One region of the Massilia sp. W12 genome, then DNA from elsewhere that is predicted to be linked to it. Evidence: predicted binding sites of a transcription regulator. Region 1 holds the regulator's gene; the other holds the start of a gene.
What was found. The regulator FliA, encoded in region 1, starts transcription of late flagellar genes. The targets are predictions, from matches to a motif close to CTAAAGTTTNNNNNNNNNNNGCCGNTA.
Positions count from the first base shown of each region.

Region 1 (3,412 bases):
GGTTACGCGCCCGTCCCTCGGCCTGATTATTATCGGCCACCGGACGGGTGGCGGCGTGTCCCACCGCACTCATGCGCTTTTCATCCACCCCGGCCTCAATAAATAAGCGCACCACGGCGGATGCGCGCGCGCTGGATAATTCCCAATTGGAAGCAAACAGCGCATTCGCAATCGGCAGATTATCGGTGTGCCCCTCGACTTGAATCGCGTGCTCATCCTCGCTCATCACAGTGGCCACCAAACGCAGGGTTTGATCAGACTCCGGCGAAAGACGCGCCTCACCGGGGGCAAACAAGACGCTGGCGTTGATTTCCACACTCACCCCGCGCACGCCCTGAGTGACGCGCACCTTGCCTTCTTTTTCCAGCGGGGCCAAGACTTTTTGCAGATTGCGCGCCATTTGCGTCATGGCGATACGCTCGCGTTTGATCGCTTCAGAGCGCTTGCGGCTGGCGATCTGCTGCGGCGTGATCAGGGGGATGGTATCCGGCCCGGGCTGGCCGGCGCGCGCAGCGCCAAACTCTGAACCCAGCGCGTCGGACAAAATTTTGTACTTGCCTTCATTCACCGAGGAAATCGCATACATCACCACAAAGAAGGCAAACAAGAGCGTAATAAAATCGGCGTAGGACACCAGCCAGCGTTCGCGGTTTTCAGGCGGTTCCTCGGGTTTGCGCCGCGCCATATGCTAGTCTCCCCAATGCGTGACGCGTTCCTCCACCACCCGCGTATTATCGCCGCTGGCGATATCCACAAACACCGACACCATGTGCTCACGCAGCGTGGTTTCGCGCTGCAACAGGGTGCGCAATTTGACGCCAATCGGCAAAAACACCAGATTCGCCAAGCCCACGCCGTAAATCGTGGCGACAAACGCGACGGCGATCCCGCTGCCCAATTTGGACGGTTCGGATAAATTGCCCATCACATGAATCAAGCCCAGCACCGCGCCCATGATGCCGATGGTCGGCGCATAACCGCCGGCGGCTTCCCAGATGCGCACCGCCTGCTGCTCGGCGCTTTCCCAGGCATTGATATCCTCTTCCAGAATCTCACGCAATTTGGCCGGCGCCACCCCGTCCACAATCAGACGCAAACCCTTGGCTTGAAACGGATCTTTGACCGCCTTGGCGTAGCGCTCCAGACTCAACATGCCTTCGCGCCTGGCGACTAAACTCCAGTTGGTCAGCTCACGCCCGATTTCCAGACTGCGATCAGGCGGCGGCTTAAACACCCAGCGCAGCATCAGCAGGCCACGGCGGAAAGCGCGCGGACGGCTTTGCAACAACACCGCCGCCAGCGTGCCGACCACCACCACCAGCATGGCGGTAGGTTGCAGCAAGACGGCAAGCTTGCCGCCTTCGAGCAACTGACCGCCTAACAGCGCAGCCAGGCCGAGCGCTAAGCCGGCTACACTTCCCCAGTCCACTTTTGCTCCCGCAAGGCGGCGCGCAGGCGCGCCACCGCCTGGGTATGCAATTGACTCACGCGCGATTCAGACACGCCCATCACCGCGCCGATTTCCTTCAAATTCAATTCCTGCTCGTAATACAAGCCCATTAAAAGCTTTTCGCGCTCAGGCAAACCGTCAATCGCCTGGATCACCGCCAGCCGGAAATCATCCTGCAACAGACTTTGCAAAGGGTCGCTGCCCTCGTCCACCAGATGGCGGTCAAGGAAATTGTCGCTGCCCTCACCATCATGGAAATCTTCGTAATACACCAGCTGATGGCCGCCGCTGTCGGACAGCATCTCCTGATATTCGGAAAGGGAAATTTTGAGCATCTTGGCGACTTCAGATTCGCTCGGCGGGTGGCCTAAACGCTGCTGCAAAATACTCATTGCTTCCTCGATCTTGCGCATATTCTGCCGCACGCTTCTGGGCATCCAGTCGCTGCTGCGCAACTCATCGAGCATAGCGCCCCGGATGCGCAACACGGCATAGGTTTCAAATTGGGCCCCGTGGGTCTCTTCATAGCGGCCAATGGCGTCTAACAGACCCATCATGCCCGCCTGGATCAAATCATCCACTTCGACGCTGGGCGGCAGCTTCGCCTTCATTTGATGGGCGAGCTTTTTGACCAGCGGCGCATGCATCTCCAGCAGGTGATCTTTTTCCGTTTTCCCTTTGGCCGTGTACATGTTTTATGGTTGTGGCTATCAAGTTCCGGCAAGCCTTGCGGAAAACGCCCCGCCCCGCTCGCCAGCCATCTGCGGCCATCCTGGAACCACACGCAGGCGGCCTGCCAAACGGCGATAAGCAACCGATGCCCCCGCCAAGGGAAAAGCATCGATCACCGCCTTGCCCAGGCGCGCCGCACGATAGACATATTCATCAGCAGGCACACTGCCCATTGATTTCAATTCCACCGCCAGATACCGGCTCGCTGCCCGGGCCATATTATCGTATACCAGTTTTGCTTCGCTTTCACTGGCGCCCGTCACCAGTATACCGAAAGGACGGCGGCCAAGGGTAAGACTGATGCTTTTGATCAATGCATAGCCGGCTTTTATTGAACGCGCGCTGTTGGATACCTGCAGCACGATCTCATTTTCAGCCATGGCTGGCAAGGCAAAACCGCAGGCCGGATCAAATTCCGCCTCCAGCACCAGTACGCTGGCGCGTTTGCACAGAGTGGAAAAGGCTTGATTCAAGGCTTGTCTGGCCGCCGGCAGCAGGCGGCGCGGGTTGATGCTGTGCGGCGCCAGCGTCGCCACTTGAAAGCCTTGCGGCGCCTGGCGCAGCATTTGATCCAGCTCGCACGCGTGTTGCGCCAGATCGGACAGCGCCGGGCCTTGCGCCAGACCGAGCCGGTTGGCCACGCTGCGGCTATGGCAACATGTGTCGAGCAAAACCACATCGGTGCCGGTGTCTGAGAGCGAGGCGCAGAGATTGACCAGCATCGCGCTGCGGTCTTCCTGATCAGTGGCGGAAAGAAAAGTGACAATCCGTGGCCGCGCCCCGGCCAGCATGCGGCGCAGGCCCTCGGCCTGATCGAAATCGAAATTAGCCAAGGCGCACCTCCATCGAGCGATTGTCCTCACGCTGCCGCGCCATCGCCATCACCAGCGGCAATTCAGCATCTTGCAGCTGATTGGCGCTGTTGTTATTGCGCAATGCGCGGTCAAGCAGGAATTGACGTTCAGCCAGGTGCAGGTCTTCCGGCACACGCTGGCCGTTAGCGACGTAATACAACAACAATTTGTGACGGATCACCACATCCAGCGCATTGCCAATGGTGGCGGCTTCATCCAGCTTGGTCAAAATCGCCCCCGCCAGCCCCGTCCCCTGATACGCGCGCACCACTTCATGCAGGGTTTCGCCGGTGGAAGTCGCGTTCAGACAGAGCAAACGCTGCACCGGCTCATCGGCGGCGGCCAGCATGGCGGCCTGTTCCTGCACCATCTGATC
Region 1 is NZ_CP147776.1:1,487,308-1,490,719, reverse strand. It holds gene motD (flagellar motor protein MotD) at 1-685, opposite strand, end outside; gene V8J88_RS06020 (flagellar motor protein) at 689-1,429, opposite strand; gene V8J88_RS06015 (RNA polymerase sigma factor FliA) at 1,411-2,142, opposite strand; gene V8J88_RS06010 (antiactivator of flagellar biosynthesis FleN protein) at 2,161-3,015, opposite strand; gene flhF (flagellar biosynthesis protein FlhF) at 3,008-3,412, opposite strand, start outside.

Region 2 (3,412 bases), 710 kb from region 1:
GGTGTTGAACTCGTTATACGCTTTGACAAAGGCTTGCACCCCGCTTTTTACGCCGCCGGTATCGCGCGCCACGGTCAAATTGGAAGTCCCGGTCTTGCTCACCGTCAGACTGACCCCCTGAATCGCATCCGTCACGGTATTGCTGTTGCTGCTGACCTCAATGCCGTTGACTGTCAACTTCGTGCTTTGCGCGGCGGAAATTTGATTCAATTTTTGCGTGCCGCCCGCGTCATAACTGAGCAAATCAGAAATTGTGGCGTCCGGGCTGCTGCCGCCAACATCGATTTTCAAGGTGGAACTGGCCCCGCTCTTGGTCGAGGAAATCACCAGATGATAGGGATTGCTGCCGGAACCATCCGAAATAATCGAAGCAGAAACACCGATATTGGCCTTGTTGATGGCGTCGCGGATACCCTGCAGTGAATTATTGCTTGAATCAATCGTCACCGTGCCAATGCTTTGATTCGCGTCGGCGGCAAAGCTGCTGCCGATATAGCTGCCGGCGGCGCCCGCGACCAGACCCGCCAGCGTGGCGTCATTGCCGGCCACCGTGATCGGCGTGGCGCTGCTGGACGCCAGCGTCACGCTGGCGGTGGTGGTGACTGTGGAGCCGCTGTTGGCGCTGCCGCTGTTGCCGATGCCGCCGGTGACTGTGCCCGAGATTGTTTCCGCCACCGTCAGATTTGCGCCCTCGGCGCTGAAAAATTGCAAGCTGCCGTCAGCGGCGTTGCCGCTGAAAGTGATATTCGCCGCCGCCAGCGCATTCGTGACGGCATTTGTGCCCGCCAGGGTGGCGTCCAGGCTGGCCGCTGTGACGCCGCTGCCGGCGCCCACGCCGCTGGCCTGGCTGGCGATTTCCACCCCGCCCACGCTCAGACTGTAAGTGCCGCTGCCGCTGGTGTCGATATCGCCGAATGTACTGGCCCCGCTGTTTCCAAACAGCGTCGCGCTGGTGGCGGTGGTGGAGGCGGTGGCGGTTACTCCGCTGGTGCTGGATTTTGCGTTAATCGCCGCCGCCAGCGCTTTCGCGCTCTTGGTGTTGCTGTCAGTACTGATGGCCACGCCGTTCAAACTCAAAGAACCGTCGGCAATGCCATTGCTGGCCACCGTGGCTGACAGATTGCTGCCAGCAATGCCAAACACACCGCCGGAAACTGTGCCGAAGCGGAAGGTGAGGGTGGTGCTGCCGCCGCCGCCAATCGCCGCTGTTGTGCTGGCTTTGCCGGCGGTGGCCAGGGCTTGCGACTGCGCCATTTGTTTGACATTGATGGCGTAAGAGCCGGCCACTGCTTTACTGGTCGCGCTCGCGCTCAACACCGCGCTGTCGCTGGCGTTGGCGGAGACCGATTGATAGGTCGCCTGATTTGATAAACTGCTCAAGGAAGATTGCAGGCTGGTGACGGCGCCGTTCAAGCTGCCAAGGGCGCTGATCTTGCCCTGCAAGGCGGTTTCCTTGGCATCGAGCTCTTTGAGGGGCTGAGCCTCGACCGCCATCAGCTTGGAAATCAAGCCGTTGATGTCGAGGCCGGAGCCAATGCCGGGGGAAGAAATGCCCACTTCAATCTCCTGTTTCAGAATGCTTCATTATTGTGGATTATCGGCATTGGCAAACCTGACTTTAGAGGGGAGAAAGCCTGCTTTTTCCTTTTCTTGACTGCTTTTTGCGTTATAGACGATTTATTGTGCAAAAGACAGAGTCAGGCCTCCGCCTGAGCGCTAAATGTGGAAAAAAGAGGTGAAAAGAGGAAAATCGGGCGTAAAGAAGCGCCTCTGCAGGCGCAAAGCATGCAGTCAAGGCGTTTGCCAACGCGAGCGCGTCAGGCGGAGTTCAGGCTTTTTGCTTAATCAATAAACCATGCACATTGTCCAAAGCCTTGGCGATTTCCAGTGCTTCATCAGAAGGAATCTGGCGTAATATTTCCTTGGTCTTGCGGTCCACCACCTTGATCACGGTGATGTTGGTGTCATCGTCAATTTTAAATTCAATATCCTGAGCCAGCGACTGCAACTGCTTATTGATATTTTTGACAGCCTCGTTCAACTTTTCCGGCGCAATCGCCGACTTGTTTTTTTCTACCGCCTTGTTGCTGTCAGCCGGGGTGGCGGCGTATTTTTCTTCCACCGCATTCGACGCATTGCTGGCAGCAGGCTGGGTTGTGGCCTGCGGCGGAGCGCCAGCGCGCTCATTGCGTTCGGCATACACCTGCCTCGGCTGAGCATTTGCGCCTATCGATTGGATATTCATGATCTACATCCTTCGCGAAAATTCCCCGGACGGAACCAGTCCGGCCAGGGAACCCTTCAACTTGAGTAATCCGCGTCTTTCGACGTTTATCCGGCGCCGCCGCCCAAGGCCGCGCCGCCGGTTTGCGCCGATTAACCGCGCAACAGCGACAATACGCCGTTGGGCAGAGAGTTGGCCTGCGCCAACATCGCTGTACCGGCCTGCTGCAGGATCTGGCCACGGGTCAGTTTTGCTGTTTCCGAGGCGAAGTCAGTATCCTGAATCCGGCTGCGCGATGCAGACAGGTTTTCAGACGTGGTTTGCACACTCACAACCGCGCTTTCAAAACGTGATTGCAATGCGCCGTAGGTAGCGCGCTGGCCATTCACTGCCGCCAAACCGGAGTCCACAATCTTCAGTGCGGCTTGAGCGCCGGACACGGTTGAGACGTCAACCGTCGAGATCGTGTTGAGGGTGGCGGAAGCGCCGGTGAAGTCAGTTGCAGTAATCGTGCCGCCCACAGCAAAACCCTTGTCAGAATTCAAACGCACGTAACCGATCGAGGTGGTGGAGTTGGTCGCGCCGCCGGCCACGGTGTAAGCCGCGCCCTGATTCGTGCCATCCGCCGCCAGGTTTTGATTGTCAAACGAAGCGGTTGCGTTCGTGCTGTTATTCTGAATCGAGATGTTATTGCCGGTGGAGTTGGTCAGGATGATGCCGTTGCTGGCGTCATTGATCTTGGCCGACACGCCGGTTTTGGAAGAAGCGTCATTGATCGCCGACACTGCAGCAGCCAGACCGCCGCTGGTGTTGGAGGTCACAGCAAAGGACACGTTGGCCGCAGTTGCGTTGTCCGAGGTGATCGCCAGAGAATAAGATTCACCTGCGGTGAAGCTCAACTGGGTTTTGGTTTCGGCGTCCGCTGTCACACCGGTCACTGCTGCATAGCCGTTTACAGTGGCGGCCACTGTTTTTGCAGTGTCCGAGGCTGTTACCGTCACAGACTGGGTGGACAAACCTTGAATGTCGAACGTGCCGGCAGTGTAAGCCACTGCAGCAGTATCGCCAGCCGCCACGCCATTGGTGCGGTATTCATTATTGCCGTAGTTATTGGTGCGGAAGTTGGCGGTGGTGGCGGTAATGGTCTGGCCGGCATTCGCGCCGACTTGGAACTGCGCCGAACCAAAG
Region 2 is NZ_CP147776.1:2,193,702-2,197,113, forward strand. It holds gene fliD (flagellar filament capping protein FliD) at 1-1,557, opposite strand, end outside; gene V8J88_RS08825 (flagellar protein FlaG) at 1,829-2,245, opposite strand; gene V8J88_RS08830 (flagellin) at 2,377-3,412, opposite strand, start outside.
Region 2: a site for FliA is predicted at 1,596-1,622, ahead of fliD (flagellar filament capping protein FliD). Genes of this name have one in related genera too.